Regions from separate parts of the Kribbella sp. NPDC006257 genome, predicted to be linked through region 1. Evidence: riboswitches for the same ligand, from Rfam matches in the RefSeq annotation. Region 1 holds a riboswitch; each other region holds the start of a gene.
The links. A riboswitch is a leader RNA that binds a small molecule or an ion and turns the genes downstream of it on or off. The one in region 1 is predicted to bind ZMP and ZTP.
Positions count from the first base shown of each region.

Region 2: linked by a shared signal. The riboswitch ahead of ABZ004_RS11580 (bifunctional 5,10-methylenetetrahydrofolate dehydrogenase/5,10-methenyltetrahydrofolate cyclohydrolase) and the one ahead of ABZ004_RS35700 (phosphoribosylaminoimidazolecarboxamide formyltransferase) in region 1 are both predicted to bind ZMP and ZTP.
Region 3: linked by a shared signal. The riboswitch ahead of ABZ004_RS05945 (glycine hydroxymethyltransferase) and the one ahead of ABZ004_RS35700 (phosphoribosylaminoimidazolecarboxamide formyltransferase) in region 1 are both predicted to bind ZMP and ZTP.

Region 1 covers NZ_JBEXSJ010000045.1:6,934-12,201, forward strand. The annotation lists gene ABZ004_RS35685 (cellulase family glycosylhydrolase) at 1-321, shown strand, start outside; gene ABZ004_RS35690 (FAD-dependent oxidoreductase) at 308-1,867, opposite strand; gene ABZ004_RS35695 (AraC family transcriptional regulator) at 1,925-2,662, shown strand; ZMP/ZTP riboswitch at 2,673-2,755, shown strand; gene ABZ004_RS35700 (phosphoribosylaminoimidazolecarboxamide formyltransferase) at 2,783-3,901, shown strand; gene ABZ004_RS35705 (DUF2469 domain-containing protein) at 3,908-4,231, opposite strand; gene ABZ004_RS35710 (ribonuclease HII) at 4,308-5,006, opposite strand; gene lepB (signal peptidase I) at 5,103-5,268, opposite strand, start outside.
Region 2 covers NZ_JBEXSJ010000007.1:230,036-235,303, reverse strand. The annotation lists gene prcA (proteasome subunit alpha) at 1-793, shown strand, start outside; gene ABZ004_RS11590 (NUDIX hydrolase) at 790-1,395, shown strand; gene ABZ004_RS11585 (class I SAM-dependent methyltransferase) at 1,715-2,455, shown strand; ZMP/ZTP riboswitch at 2,461-2,553, shown strand; gene ABZ004_RS11580 (bifunctional 5,10-methylenetetrahydrofolate dehydrogenase/5,10-methenyltetrahydrofolate cyclohydrolase) at 2,584-3,423, shown strand; gene aroH (chorismate mutase) at 3,513-3,881, shown strand; gene ABZ004_RS11570 (prephenate dehydrogenase) at 3,878-4,948, shown strand; gene cmk ((d)CMP kinase) at 4,959-5,268, shown strand, end outside.
Region 3 covers NZ_JBEXSJ010000003.1:336,586-341,853, forward strand. The annotation lists gene ABZ004_RS05935 (YhjD/YihY/BrkB family envelope integrity protein) at 1-399, opposite strand, end outside; gene ABZ004_RS05940 (acyl-CoA dehydrogenase family protein) at 418-2,031, shown strand; ZMP/ZTP riboswitch at 2,115-2,197, shown strand; gene ABZ004_RS05945 (glycine hydroxymethyltransferase) at 2,185-3,675, shown strand; gene ABZ004_RS05950 (DHA2 family efflux MFS transporter permease subunit) at 3,726-5,268, opposite strand, start outside.

The DNA.
Region 1 (5,268 bases):
CTGATCCGCGAGGCGCTGTCGGTGCCCGGAGTGGCCGGGCTGTCCTGGTGGGCGTCGCACGACATCCGCCCGGACCACGCCGGCTTCAACTCGATCGAGTACGACCTGGGCCTGCTCGATGTCCACAATCGCGTCAAGCCGGTCGGCCGGCGTTTCGCCGAGACGATCGCCGACCTCCGGCGTACCCGGCCCACTGCACCGGACGTAGCTCAGATCGTCCTCTCCCGGGACGCCATCGCGGACCTCGACTTCGCCGACCGGTGGACAAGCGACTGGGTCGCCGGCGGCCCGCCACGCATCATCCTGGCTACCGGGGAGTGACGCTCTCCTCAGATTCCCAGGCGATCACTTGGCCGCGTTCGACGATTCGGCTTTGCAGCTTGGCGATGTCGACAGCCTGTACGTGGGTCTGTGCCCGCAGCGCCTGCACAGCGGCGACCGCGGCGGACTCGGCCAGGACACAGAAGACGGGCTCCATCCGGGTGGCGGCATAGCCGATGTGGCTCGCCGAGAGGCAGACCGGGACGAGGAGATTGCCGCAGTCCGTCTGCTGCGGGACGACCGCCCGGTAAGGGACCGGATACGGCTCCCCGGTTCCCAGGTGGCCGCCGATGAACATGTCCCCCTCGGTGGCCACCCCGAGTTCGCCGGTCGCAGGGTCGCGATGCGGGATTCGCCGTACCGGATAGACGTCGACGCCGAACAGGGCCAGGCCGATGCTGTCGCCGGGGTCGGTCTGGTTGATCACGTCGGCGTGCGTCACGGTGTAGCTCCCCTCGAGCCGGCGGGTCACCCGCACATAGAGCTGCGGAGGCCACCCGTCGGTGTCGGGGAAGACACTCGCATCGAGACCGTAGGCGGCCGTCTCGGCGCGAAACTCCTCCGGTACAGCGGGATCAGTCGACAGGAAATGGTGCAGGCCGCGCAGGTAGTCGATATGCGCCCGCCAGATTCTCGAGCGATCGTCCCAGTTGCCGTCCTGGTATTCGCGGCTGACACCCAGCGGAGCGTTCGTGATCAGGGATGCGCGCTGGTAGTTGTATTCGCCGGAGTTGATCCAGCCGGGAAAAATGCCTCGGAGTGCTTCTAGGTCGTTCGAGAGGTGTGCGACGTACCGGCGTACCAGTTCGTACTGGTCGGGGGAATAGTCGCCGGGCGGGGTGAGCGGAGCGCGGCGGGCCGGGTCGGTGGTGACGTAGAAGCGGTAGTTGTAGGCCTGCGTGTAGCCGTCGGCGGCTCCGACCGGGAGGCCGTGATCGGGATCGAGCAGCGGGAGCAGACCACTGGTGCTGTCACCCGGTACGACGTACGGGTCGATCGGTGTCCAGTTGGTGACCGGCCGGACGCCGGCGAGCTCTTCACCGAAGGTCTCCTGCGACTCGCGCCCGATGCGATAGGGGACGTCGGCCCGTGCCATCAGATCGCCTTCGTACGACGCGTCGATGAAGACGGCTGCCCGGACCTCGCCGTCGGCGGCGGACTCCGAGGCGGGCAACGGCACGCCCCACCTGTCCGGCTGCGAGGTCTCCAGCTGGATCGACGCGATGCGGTTACCTTCCCGGGTGACCGAACGGACGCGGCGCTCGAAGATCACCTCGATGTCCGTACTCGCGATCCACCGGTGGAACGCCCGCATCACCTCGTGCGGCTGGTCGCCGAAGCCGAACACCGCGTCGCTGGTCAGCCCGCCCACCGCGGCCGGGATCGGGGCATCCTGGTGCGGTTTGATGCCCGCACCGAGCATGCCGCCGAGCCGGCTCCCGGGCTCGACGAGGACGACGGACGCGCCCTCCTGGTACGCCGTCATCGCGGCGACACACCCCGCGGCCGTACCTCCGTACACACAGACATCAGCCGTTGTCGTCATGCCATGTACTGTCCAGCTTCGCTGATCTTCCTGCCCATAGCGATACTGAGCATCGGCATGTACTTTCTTTCCATGCTGACGATGGGCGGCTACCTGCTGGCACGCCGGGCGCAGTTCAGCCTCGCGGTCGACAGCTACGACACCTGGTGTCTACTGCTGCCACGCACCGGAGCGTTCGCCTTCGAGGTGTCGGGCGGGAGTTCAGGAGTCGCGGGATTCGGCGACGTCGTCGTCTGTCCGCCGGGTGGAACGCTGCAGCGCCGGATGCTGAGGCCGATGTCGTTCTTCCACGCGCGGTTCAGCACCGAGCTCGAACCGCCGGCCGGCTGCACCCGGCTTCCTGACGTCGGTCGGCTCCGCGCCGACCTGGCGATGCTCGACTGTGCCGAGGGGCACGCCGACCTGGTGGCCGCACACGTCGTCACCGACCTCATCTTGATGATGCTGCGCGCCCACCGAGATGCTCCCGGCGACGAACTGGTCCGGCGCGCCACGGCATACCTGCTCGAACACTTCGCCTCGCCGGATCTCTCCCTCGCCGACCTGGCCGCGGGCCTCGGCATCAGCCCCGCGCAGCTCTCCCGACGCTTCAAGGCCGTCCAGGGCATCACCCCGGTCGCCTACCTGCGGAACCTCCGTCTCCAGAAGGCCCGCGAACTCCTGACCGAGACCGACGCCACCCTTCAGAGCATCGCCGAACGCTCCGGCTACCGAAGCGCCTTCTACCTCAGCCGCCTCTTCACCCACCACACCGGCTATCCCCCGTCCCACCACCGCAACACCAACCGTGTCTGAGATGGTGTAGCTGAGAGTCCGCGACTGGCGAGGGTGGAGAACCACCGGGGAGCGGCAAGTTGGGTGTGAGCGTCGACCGCCTGGGCGCTTTCTCAGGGAACGTGACTGAGGAGGCGTGTGGTGGAGCTGCGGTACGGGATCAATCCGGGGCAGGCGGCGACGGCTGAGCCAGTGGTGGCTGGTGATTGGCCGGTTCGGGTGGTCAATGGGGAGCCGTCGTACATCAACGTGCTGGATGCGTTGAACGGATGGCAGTTGGTGCGGGAGGCGAGCCTCGGTCTGGGGAGGGTGGCGGCCGCGTCGTTCAACCATGTGTCGCCTGCTGGGGCTGCGGTCGCGGGGGACCTTGATGAGGTCGCGGCTGGGCTGTACGGGGTGCGGGGCGGTGGGGTTGGTGAGCTGACGAGTGCGTATCTGCGGGCGAGGGATGCGGATCCGAAGTCGTCGTACGGGGACTTTGTGGCTGTGTCGCGGCCGGTCGATCTGGAGCTGGCTGAGGTGCTGGGCGGGTTGGTGAGTGACGGGATCGTCGCACCGGGGTTCGAGGCGGGGACGGTTGAGCGGCTCAGTCGGAAGAAGAACGGGCGGTTCCTGGTGATGGAGGCTGATCAGGATTTCGTGCCGCCGCGGGAAGAGATGCGGGAGGTGTACGGCGTACGCCTGACCCAGGAGAGGCCCGAGGAGGCAGTCGGGCCGGCGGTGGCTGGGGAGGACTTGCGGTTGGGGATGGTGGTGGCTCGGTATACGCAGTCCAACTCGGTTTGCTATGTGCGCGACGGGATGACGATCGGAATCGGGGCGGGGCAGCAATCGCGGGTTGATTGCACACGGCTGGCAGGGGCGAAGGCTGATATCTGGTGGCTCAGGCGTCATCCGAAGGTCAGCGGTCTGACGTTCCGGGACGAGGTCAGGCGTCAGGAGCGGATCAACTGGCAGGTGCGGTGGTGCGAGGGCGACCTGACGGCGTACGAGCGGGAGCGGTTCGATCAGGCGCTAGCTGAGCCGGCGCAGGAGTTGACGAGTGCGGAGCGCGCGGAGTGGATCGTGAGGCTCGATGGGGTGGCGTTCGTGTCCGACGGGGCGTTGCCCTTCCGGGACAACGTGGATCACGCGCAGCGGCACGGCGTACGGTCCATCGCTGAGCCGGGTGGGTCGATCAGGTCGGACGAGGTGGCGAAGGCCTGTTCCGAGTACGGGATCACGCTCACCCGCACCGGCGTCAGGTTGTTCCACCACTGAGAAAGGTCAGCGGCCGAAGTCGGAGTCTTTGGGGACTTCCAGGTCGGACTTGGCGAGTTCCTCGATGTTGACGTCGCGGAAGGTGACGACCTTCGCGTTCTTGACGAAGCGGGCCGAGCGGTAGACGTCCCAGACCCAGGCGTCGGCCATGGTCACCTCGAAGTACACGTCACCGCCTTCGGTGCGGACCTTCAGGTCCACCGCGTTGCACAGATAGAAGCGCCGCTCGGTCTCCACGACGTACTTGAAGATCCCGACGACGTCCTTGTACTCCCGATAGAGCTGAAGCTCCATATCGGTTTCGTACTTCTCAAGATCATCGGCACTCATACCTGCGCCTCGCTAACGCTCGGCCCAGGCATGAGTGCATTGGCAGCTCTGTTGTCTGTTCGCTCGCTGCGCTCGCTCATCGGCTCTCCACTCCGGTGGGACTGGTCACATTCTGTCCCATATCGGGCCGCAGACTGCGGCGGACATTCTCGAACCGCCGTCGATGTTGTGGACACGGGCCGTATTCGTCCAGTGCCGCCTGGTGTTCGGGGGTGCAATAGCCCTTGTGTACCGCGAAGTCGTACTGCGGATACACCTCGTGCCAGTGCTGCATGATCCGGTCGCGGGTCACCTTGGCGATCACCGAGGCGGCCGCGATGCACGCCGCCACCCGATCGCCCTTCCAGATCGCCAGTCCCGGGACGCCGAGACCGTCGACGCCGAAGCCGTCGGTCAGCACGTACGACGGGCGCTCGTCGAGCCGGAAGAGGGCGCGGCGCAGCGCCTCCACGTTCGCGACGTGCATGCCCAGCCGGTCGCATTCGGCCGCCTCGATCGAAACCACCGACCAGGCCAGCGCGCGCTCGCGGATCTGCTCGTAGCAGCGGTCGCGGGCCTTCGCGGTGAGCAGCTTGGAGTCGGCCAGTTCGGGGATCTGGCCTCGTTTGCCGTCCGGCAGGATCACCGCGGCGGCGACCAGCGGGCCCGCGCACGGTCCGCGGCCCGCCTCGTCGACGCCGGCGATCGGGTCGAGCCCGACCCGGCGCAGGGCACGCTCGTACCCGTACAGCCCGGCGTCCCGCCGAATCGTGCTCCCCCGCGGCAAAGCGCTCATCCGCGCCCCCTCGGACTCTGCTGGGCCAGAAGATCGCAGTACAAGGTGGGGGTGGTCACGGGACCCAGCGGGTTCGGCTCGGTCACGGGGGCTCCGTTACTTGGGCGGTGGGGTGAGGGAGATCGAGGGCTTGTCCGGCGGCGGGGCGGCCGCGGCCGGGATGTCCTTGAAGGTGTCCGGGATCCCGAGTTTGGCGAATCTGTTGGCCGGCCACACCACCAGGATCGCCCGTCCGGTGACCTTGTCCAGCGGGACGAAGGCG
Region 2 (5,268 bases), on a different contig from region 1:
CGCGATCGCACTGCAGTACGCCGACGGCATCCTGTTCGTGGCGGAGAACCGGTCACCCGCCCTGCACAAGGTGGCCGAGATCTACGACCGGATGGCGTTCGCCGCGGTCGGGCGGTACAACGAGTTCGAGAACCTGCGGATCGCCGGCGTCCGGCTGGCCGACATGCGCGGGTACTCCTACGACCGGCGGGACGTGACCGGCCGGGCACTGGCGAACGCGTACGCGCAGACGCTCGGTGCGATCTTCTCCTCCGGTGGCGAGAAGCCGCTCGAGGTGGAGATCCTGGTCGCGGAGATCGGCAACACGCCCGCCGCGGACCAGATCTACCGGCTCACCTACGACGGCTCGATCGCGGACGTCCGCGGGTACGCCGTGATGGGTGGACCGGCCGAGCAGGTCGCGGACTACATCGGTGAGCACTACGCCGAGGGGATCTCGCTCGCGGGCGCGCTCCGGCTCGCGGTCGATGCCCTCGGCCACGACGGCACCGAGACCCGGCAGCTCGAGCCGGACCAGCTCGAGGTCGCCGTGCTGGACCGGACCCGCTCGCAGGTGCGCAAGTTCAAGCGGATCTCCGAGGAGACGCTGGCCCGGATCCTGTCCGAGTCCAGGCCGGACACCTCGCCGACCACCGAACCGGGCGCGCACACCGAGACGCCGGAGTCGGTCAACGGCGGCAACTACGAAAGCGCCACCACGGACGGAGCCGACGACGCCCCGGTAGCACCGCCCGTCGAGGACGACACCCCGATCGCACCACCAGAAGACCCGGACACCAGCAACCCGCTATGACGGCTGAATCTGCGGCTGCCGGGGAATCATCTTCCCCGGCAGCTCGGCCTGCTGATCCGTTGCCGTGGGAGCTGATCGGCGAGAAACCGGCGTACGACGGATTTCTGACCGTCAAACGCAGGCGCTATCGGTTGCCGGACGGGCGTGAGGTCGACTGGGATGTTTTCGGGCCGGAGCTGAACTCCGGCTTCGCATCCGGGGTGACCGTACTGCCGTTGACTCCGGAGGGCCGGATCGTCACCGTCCGGATGTTCCGTGCCGGCCCGGATCAGGTGGTGACGAACCTGCCGGGCGGGCTGGTGGATCCGGGGGAGGAGCCGGCCGACGGCGGCCGCCGGGAGCTGGAGGAAGAGACCGGCTACACCTGCGAATCCATCGAGATCGTCAGCTGGTTGTGGGCCAGCTCGTCATCGGTCTTCCGCAAATACGTCGCGATCGCCCGCGGCTGCCGACCCGACGGCAAGCAAAACCTCGACGAGACCGAAGACTGCGTCCCGGTAGAACTCACCGTCGACGAGCTCCGCGCAGAACTCCGCAAACCAGGAGCCATGACCGGCACCGACGCGGCGTACGTGGCAATGGACCACGCCGGCCTCCTCTAATCCGCAACCTCGAACACCCACCCACCCGGCCGTCCGGTCACCAAATACCCCTCTCCAACCCCCGACAGCATGTCCGAACCTCCCGAACATTGCCCCGACCCCCGACGTCCTGGTGTGGAGGGTCTGACACCCGGGTCGGGGGTCCGGTCAGGAAATTCCCCTCCCGAACACCTGGTCGGGGGTCCGGTCAGGAAATAACCCCTCCTGAACCTCCGGGTGCCTGTCCGGGCGGCCGGGTTGTTGACCGGATCTCTGGGTTGGTGTCCGGGCTGGCGAAAATTTGTCGCGGCGGACGTGGGCCGGCGCTAGCGTTCAGCAAATGACTGATGACCCGTACGGCGATGAGCGGTTGGTCGGCCTCTACGACCTCGACAACCCGGATGGCATCGATCACGCGTACTTCCGCGCGCTGGCCGACGAACTCAAGGCGACCAAGATCGTGGACCTTGGCTGCGGCACCGGGCTGCTGACCAGAAGCTTCGCAAAAGAAGGTCGTGAGGTGATCGGGGTCGACCCGAGCAAGACGATGCTGGACTACGCGCGGAAGCAGCCGGGCGCGGAGGCCGTCACCTGGATCGACGGCGACGCGAGTGCGATCGAGCAGAGCGGCGACGCCGGGCTCGTCATCAGTTCCGGCAACACGATGATGCACATCAGCAACGACGACCTGCCAGGGGTGCTCACCTCGGTCGCCGGAGCCCTCAAGCCAGGCGGCGTCTTCAGCTTCGAGAGCCGCAACCCGGCCGCGCGCGCCTGGGAACAGTGGGGCCGCGACGCGACGTACGGCGAGCGCGACACTCCCGTCGGCCGCCTGATCGAGTGGATGGACGTCCTCGAGGTCGATGAAGGCAGGGTCGTCTTCGAAGCACACAACGTCTTCGAGGACGGCAGCGATGCGGTTTCCATCACCACCCTGTACTTCCGTACTGCGGAACGCCTCACCACCGCTCTGGAAAAGGCCGGCCTCACCGACATCACCATCCACGCCGGTTGGCAAACCGAGCCGTTGACCGACACCTCCCGGCTGTTCGTTTTCCGGGCCACGAAGCCGGTCGACTAAAGTAGGCGGCGGATCGCGACTGGCGTTCGGGTGGATCACCACCGGGGAGCGGTCCGCCGGAGGACCTCCGGCCGAAGCCGCGCGCCTGGGTGACCGACCTGTTCGTCGACGCCCGAAGGAGCGCGTGTATGACTGCCCAGCTGATGATCGGTACCGACCTCGCCGCCGAGATGGTGGCCAGAGCGGCCGAGCGAGCCAAGAAGCTGCAGGACGAGACCGGCGTCCAGCCCTGCCTGGCGACCGTCCTGGTCGGCGACGACCCGGCCTCGGCGACGTACGTCCGGATGAAGCAGAACCGGAGCAAGAAGGCCGGCATCGGCTCGCGCAGCGTCGTACTGCCCGCGGAGACCACCACCGAGGAGCTCGTCGCCGAGCTGACCAAGCTCTCCGAGGACCCGTCCGTGCACGGGATCCTGCTGCAGCACCCGGTGCCGGCCCAGATCGACGAGCGCGCCGCGTTCGAGGCGATCAACCCCGAGAAGGACGTCGACGGCGTCACCATGCATGCGTTCGCCGCGATGGCGTTCGGCGAACCGGGCTTCCGGTCCTGTACGCCGGGCGGCATCCTCCGGCTGCTCGAGGCGTACGACGTCCCGCTGGAAGGCGCCCACGCCGTCGTCATCGGACGCAGCCCGATCCTCGGCAAGCCGGTCGGAATGTTGCTGCTGGCATCGAACGCGACCGTCACCTACACGCACTCGAAGACCCGCGGCCTGGCCGACATCGTGCGGACCGCCGACATCGTGGTCGCCGCCGTCGGCAAGGCGAACTTCGTCCGGGGCGACTGGCTCAAGCCCGGTGCAGTGGTGATCGATGCCGGATACAACGAAGGCAACGTCGGGGACGTGCACTTCGAGGAGGCCGCCGAGGTGGCGAGCCTGATCACCCCGGTGCCCGGCGGGGTCGGCCCGATGACCATCTCGCTGCTGCTGGAGCAGACCGTCGACGCTGCGGAACGGCAGTCGTAGGGGCAGAATGCGAGACAGCTGGGCGCCGCTACGGCGAAATGGTTAGGGTTGACGTGAGCAAGTAAGTGGCGAACTAGGAGGCAGGCACTGTGGCGGTACGGGCGATCCGGGGAGCCACCCAGCTCGAGAAGGACGAGCGCGAGCACCTGCTCGAGCGGTCCGCCGAGCTGGTCCGGGCGGTGCTGCAGGCCAACGACCTGGAGTCCGCGGACCTGATCAGCATCCTGTTCACGGTCACCCCGGATCTGCGGTCGGAGTTTCCCGCGGTGGCCGGCCGGCAGATCGGGCTCACCGACGTACCGCTGATGTGCATGCAGGAGATCGACGTACCGCACGCGCTGCCGCGGGTGGTCCGGATGATGGTGCACGCGGAGTCGCCGCGTTCGCGGGAGAAGATCCAGCATGTCTACCTGCACGGCGCCGTCAAGCTTCGCCCCGACCTGACGGGTGCTCAGTGACCGAGCTGCGCGGACCGGTCCGGATCGTCGGCACCGGACTGATCGGTACGTCGATCGGCCTGGCGCTCGGGCGGCTCGGCGTCGTCGTGGAGCTGGTCGACGCCGATCCCGACAACGCCCTGATGGCGGAGCGGATCGGGGCCGGCTCGCGGCTGGTCCAGATCGAGCCGCAGCTCGTCGTCGTCGCCGTACCGCCGGATCACGTCGGCGCGGTGGTGGCCGAGCAGCTGAAGCAGAGCGACGCGATCGTCACCGACGCGGCCAGCGTGAAGTCGAAGCCGCTCACCGAGGCCCGGGCGCTCAGTTCGGCCGAGGACCTCACCCGGTACGTCGGCAGCCACCCGATGGCCGGATCGGAACGCAATGGCCCGCTCGCAGGCAGGGCGGACCTGTTCGACGGCGCAACCTGGGCCGTCACTCCGCACGAGACCAGCTCGACCGAAGCCGTCGAGCTCGTACGCCGGCTCGCCGAGGCAGCCGGTGCGCGCACGGTCGAGCTGTCCGTCGAGGACCACGACCTGGCCGTCGCCCGCGTCTCGCACCTGCCGCAGCTGATGTCGTCGCTCGCGGCCGGCACGCTGGTCGACGCGCCGGCCGCCCACCTGGAGCTGTCCGGCCAGGGCGTTCGCGACGTCACCCGGATCGCGGCCAGCGATCCCGGCCTGTGGACCCAGATCGTCTCGGCCAACTCACCGGCCCTGAGCGGCCTGCTGGAAGGGATCCGGGACGAACTCGACCGGCTACTCATTGCCCTGGGCAAGGAAGAGGCGGCCGACGAGGTGACCGCGGTGCTGAACCGCGGCGTCTCCGGCGCGGTCCGGGTGCCCGGCAAGCACGGCGCCCCGCACATCGAGCTGGTGCCGGTGCTCGTCACGATCCCCGACCGGCCCGGCCAGCTGGCCCGGCTGTTCAACGACGCGGCCGCCTCGGGCGCGAACGTCGAGGACCTGCGGATCGACCACAGCCCCGGTCGCCCGGTCGGTGAGGTCGAGCTGGACGTCAAGCCGGACTCGGTGGACCAGCTGGTGCGGGTACTGACCGAGCGGGGCTGGGCCGTACACCGGTAACCTCTGGCCCATGATCATCGCTGTCGACGGCCCGAGCGGTTCCGGTAAATCGAGCACGGCCCGCGGGGTCGCCACCAGGTTGGGACTGCAGTACCTCGACACCGGTGCGATGTACCGCGCGGTGACCTGGTCGGTGCTGGAGCACGGGATCGACCCCGCCGATCAGGACGCGGCCGCGAACCGGGCCCGCGAGCTGCAGCTGGCGATGTCTACGGACCCGCAGCACCAGACCGTCGGAGCCGACGGGACGGACATCACCGAGGCGATCCGGGATCCACGGATCAGCGAGAGCGTGAGCAAAGTAGCCGCCACCAACCTCG
Region 3 (5,268 bases), on a different contig from region 1:
GTTCAGTGCCCGGCTGCCGGACCACAGCGACAGCACGAACCCGATCGAGATCACGTCCGGCCGGCCGCCGCCGAGCACCTGGTTGATGGTCGGCACGATGACCGTCTTGACCGACTCGTCGGTCAGTGCCCGGCTGGCCAGGTCGGCGATCTGCAACTTGATGTTGTCGATCGTCTCGACCTCGAAGTACTTGCTGGCCACGAAGCCGATACTGCCGGCCAGCCCGAAGATCAGCGGCGGCAGCGAGAGGATGGCGAAGAAGGCGGCCTCCGCCGCGAGTCCGGTGACGCGGTAGCGCATGCAGACGCCGACGGTCTGGGTGATCAGCTTCCAGACCGTCGAGGGAATTCGTCGGGCCCATGCGAATGAGACGGAGGTCTCGGACCCAGAGCGTGCCATACCGCTTACCGTACTGACATGGCGGACCCAAACGCTGTAACGAATCAGGCTCCCCCAATGCACGGGGTGAACTTCTTCACGGCCGACACCGGTCTCGGTGACGCTCTGCGTCCGTACGCCGACCTCGCGGACGATCCCGGGCTGACCGCGATCGGCGAACTCGCGGGCACCCAGGAAGCGCTCTCCCACGCTCTCCCGGCGAACCAGAACTCCCCCGTACTGCGTACGCACGACCGCTACGGGAACCGCATCGACGAGGTCGAGTTCCACCCGTCGTGGCACTGGCTAATGGAGAAGGCCGTCGGCTTCGGTCTTCAAGCGGCGCCGTGGACCAGCGATAAGCCCGCACCGCACCTGACGAGAGCGGCCGGCTTCTACGTGTGGTCCCAGGTCGAACCCGGCCACGGCTGCCCGATCTCGATGACCTACGCCGCAGTACCGGCTCTCAAAGCCGATCCTGCTCTTGCTGCCGAATGGGTCCCGGGACTTGCCAGTACGACGTACGACCCGCGCCGGCTGAGGTCCGCCGAGAAGGCGGGTGTGCTGGCCGGGATGGGGATGACCGAGAAGCAGGGCGGCTCGGACGTCCGGGCGAATCTGACCACGGCTACGTCTTCGGGGACCGGCGAGTATCTGCTCAACGGGCACAAGTGGTTCTGTTCCGCGCCGCAGGTCGACGTGTTCCTCGTGCTCGCGCAGGCGCCGGAGGGCTTGAGCTGTTTCGTCGTACCGCGCGTGCTTGCCGATGGCAACCGGAACACGTTTGCCCTGCAGCGGCTCAAGGACAAGCTCGGCAACCGGTCGAACGCGTCGAGCGAAGTCGAGTTCCACAACACGATCGGCTACCTGCTCGGCGACGGGGGGGCCGGGGTCCGGACGATCATCGAGATGGTCGCGGCGACCCGGCTCGACTGCGTGGTCGGATCGGCGGCGCTGATGCGGCGGGCGCTCGTGGAGGCGACCTGGCATACGTCGTACCGGAGTGCCTTTGGTGGGCTGCTGCGGGACAAACCCGCGATGCAGAACGTGCTCGCCGATCTCGCGCTCGAGAGCGAGGCAGCAACCGCTCTCTCGATGCGGCTCGCCGCCGCTGTCGATGCGGATGACGAGCAGGCCAAGGCGTTCCGGCGGATCGCGCTGCCGCTGGCGAAGTTCTGGGTCTGCAAGCGCACGTCGTTCACGGTCGCGGAAGCGCTCGAGTGCCTGGGCGGTAATGGCTATGTCGAGGAGTCCGGGCTGCCGCTGCTGTTCCGCGAGTCGCCCCTGAACTCGATCTGGGAAGGCTCCGGCACAGTTAACGCCTTGGACGTACTACGGGCGCTCCGCCGCCCCGAATCCCTCGAGGCCTGGCTCACCGAAGTCGGCGCTGCTCGGGGCGCCGACCATCGCCTGGACAGCGCGGTAACCGATGTGCTGGAAGAGCTCTCCGACCTGGAGAACGCCGAAGCCGGCGCACGTCGTCTGGCCGCCCGCATGGCCGTCTGCCTCCAGGCATCCCTCCTGGTCCGTCACTCCACGCCCGAGGTGGCAGACGCCTTCGTAGCGTCCCGCCTCGCCGGCGACTGGGGCGGCGTCTTCGGCACCCTCCCCCGCACCACCCCCTTCACCCCCATCCTCGACCGCATCCTCTGATCCCTTGCGTCCGAAGAAGTGAGGGTCCTGACCCACGACCGTTCGGACGCAAGCGAAGACCTCAGCCCGCACACACGCTAGGGTTACCGCGTCGCGACTGGCGCTGAGGTGGGATCGACCACCGGGGAGCGAAAAGACGCCGGCACCGTGCGCCTGGGTGCCGCGACCGAGTGCAACCTCAGGAGAGAGACGAAGATGACTCAACCCTTCGACGCCGCTGCCGCGTCGGCCGCGTACAACAACGCACTTGCGGTGATCGGCGCGGTGGAACCCACCATCGCCGGTGCGATCAAGGCCGAGCTGGCCGACCAGCGGTCCTCGCTGAAGCTGATCGCGAGCGAGAACTACGCCTCCCCGGCGACGCTGCTGACGATGGGCAACTGGCTGTCCGACAAGTACGCCGAGGGCACCATCGGGCACCGCTTCTACGCCGGCTGCCAGAACGTCGACACCGTCGAGCAGGCCGCCGCGGACCACGCGAAGGCACTCTTCGACGCGCCGCACGCCTATGTCCAGCCGCACTCCGGCATCGACGCGAACCTGGTCGCCTTCTGGGCGATCCTGGCCCAGCGGATCGAGTCACCGGCACTGGCGGAGGCGAGCGCCAAGCACGTCAACGACCTGTCCGACGAGGACTGGACCAAGCTCCGCAAGGCGCTCGGCGACCAGAAGATGCTCGGCATGTCGCTGGACGCCGGCGGTCACCTGACGCACGGCTTCCGGCCGAACATCTCCGGCAAGATGTTCCACCAGAGCTCGTACGGCACCGACCCGGAGACCGGGCTGCTCGACTACGACAAGGTCGCCGCGACCGCCCGGGAGTTCAAGCCGCTGATCCTGATCGCCGGCTACTCGGCGTACCCGCGCAAGGTCGACTTCGCCAAGATGCGCGAGATCGCCGACGAGGTCGGCGCGACCCTGATGGTCGACATGGCGCACTTCGCCGGGCTGGTCGCGGGCAAGGTCTTCACCGGCGACTTCGACCCGGTCCCGCACGCGCACGTCACCACGACCACCACGCACAAGTCGCTCCGCGGCCCGCGCGGCGGCATGGTGCTCTGCCAGCCGGAGTACGCCGACGCGGTCGACCGCGGTTGCCCGATGGTGCTCGGCGGCCCGCTCAGCCAGACGATGGCCGCGAAGGCGGTCGCTCTCGCCGAGGCCCGCCAGCCGGAGTTCAAGACCTACGCGCAGAACGTCGCGGACAACGCGGTCGGTCTGGCCGAGGGCCTGATGAAGCGGGGCGTCAAGCTCGTCACGGACGGCACCGAGAACCACCTGGTGCTGCTCGACGTCTCGTCGTACGGGATCACCGGCCGGCAGGCCGAGTCGGCGCTGCTCGACGCCGGCATCGTGACCAACCGCAACGCGGTCCCCCGCGACCCGAACGGCGCCTGGTACACCTCCGGCGTCCGGATCGGTACGCCGGCGCTCACCACCCGCGGCTTCGGTCTCGACGAGTTCGACAAGGTCGCCGAACTGATGGTCGACGTGCTCTCCAGCGTCACCCCGACCACCACATCGGCCGGCGCCCCGTCGAAGGCGAAGTACATCCTCGCCGACGGCGTAGCCGACAAGGTCCGCGCCGCCTCAGCCGAACTGCTCGACAAGCACCCCCTCTACCCAGGCCTCGACCTCAACTGATCCACACGACAGCAGCGCCCGTACGCCGAAAGTGCGGGCGCTGCTGTTTCTCACTCCGAGATGCCCATCAGCGCATCGTCGGACGCCTTCGCCGCCCGCTTCGGCATCAGCAGGGCGGCCAGTACTGCGCCGGCGATGCCGATGCCGGCCGATACCCACATGGTCGCGTTAAAGCTGGTCATGAACGCATCGCGCACGGACGCTAGCAACTCCGCAGAACCTGTCTTGGCTGCGACCGCGAGACCCGGACCGACGCCCTTCTCGACCGCCTCCGCGGCCTGCGCCGGCAACCCGTCCGTGTCGACGCCGGACCGATAGACGGAGTTCAGCACGGTGCCGAGGACGGCGACTCCGACGGTGCCGCCGATCTGCCGAAACGCTTGCAGCATGGCCGATCCGGTACCGGCCCGATCGGGGTCGAGGACGCCGAGGCCCGCGTTCATTGCCTGCGGCATCGAGCAGCCGAGGCCGAGCCCGACCACCACGAGCCAGACCGTCGTGTACCCGTAGCCCGTGTCGAGCGCGGTGAAGGCACCCAGCGCGAACCCGATCGCCATCACCAGGAACCCGATCATCACCAGCGCTCGCGTGCCGGCCTTCGTCTCGACCGGTTGGGCCAGCTTCGCGCCGACCGCCATACCGCCGATGAAGGGAAGCAGCTTCAGTCCGGTGTGCAGAGCGTCAGACCCATTGATGCCCTGGAAGTACTGCGGAATCGTGAACAGCAGGCCGAAGATCGCGAACACCGACACCGTCATCAGCACCGCGCTCCCGGTGAACACCTTCTCCCGGAACAGCCCGAGCTCGATCAGCGTCCCGGAAGGACGCCGTTGCCACGCGACGAACGTGCCGAGGAGCACGACCGCGATGGCCAGGAAGATCAACGTGGTGCTGTCCGTCCAGGACTTCTCGCCGGCCTTCGTCACGCCGTACACGAGAGCCGCCAGACCGGCACTGGAGAGCGCGATCCCGAGCCAGTCGATGCCCGGCCGATCGGCGCTGCGAGACTCAGGAATCAGCAGCCGAACCGCGAGTGCCGCGATCACCGCGATCGGGACGTTCATCAGGAAGATCCAGTGCCAGCCGGCGTGGTCGAGCAGCAGCCCGCCGACGATGGGACCGAGCGGCATTCCGATGCTGTTGGCAACGACGAAGAAGCCGAGCGCCTTCTTCCGCTCCTCTTTGGTCCGGAACAGCACCGTGATCAGCGAGAGCGCGACCGGGACGATCATCGCCGCCCCGATCCCGAGCGCCGCCCGGGAGGCGATGAGTGCGGTCGCGGAGTCCGCCAGCCCGCAGGCCAGCGACGCCGCGCCGAACAGGGTCAGCGCGATCACCATGATCAGGCGCCGCCCATAGCGGTCGCCGAGCAAGCCGGCCGGAAGCAGCAGCGCGGCCAGCACCAAGTTGTACGAGTTCGCCATCCATTGCAGTTGGCTGGTGGAGGCGTCGAGGTCGCCCGCCAGCGTGGGCAGTGCGACGTTCAGCACGGTGGTGTCCAGACCGAGCACGAGGGTCGCGAGGCAGAGCGCGATCAGTACGCCGAACCGCCGGCCGCCGGTGAGCGTGGCGGGCCCGGCTTGTGAAGAGAGG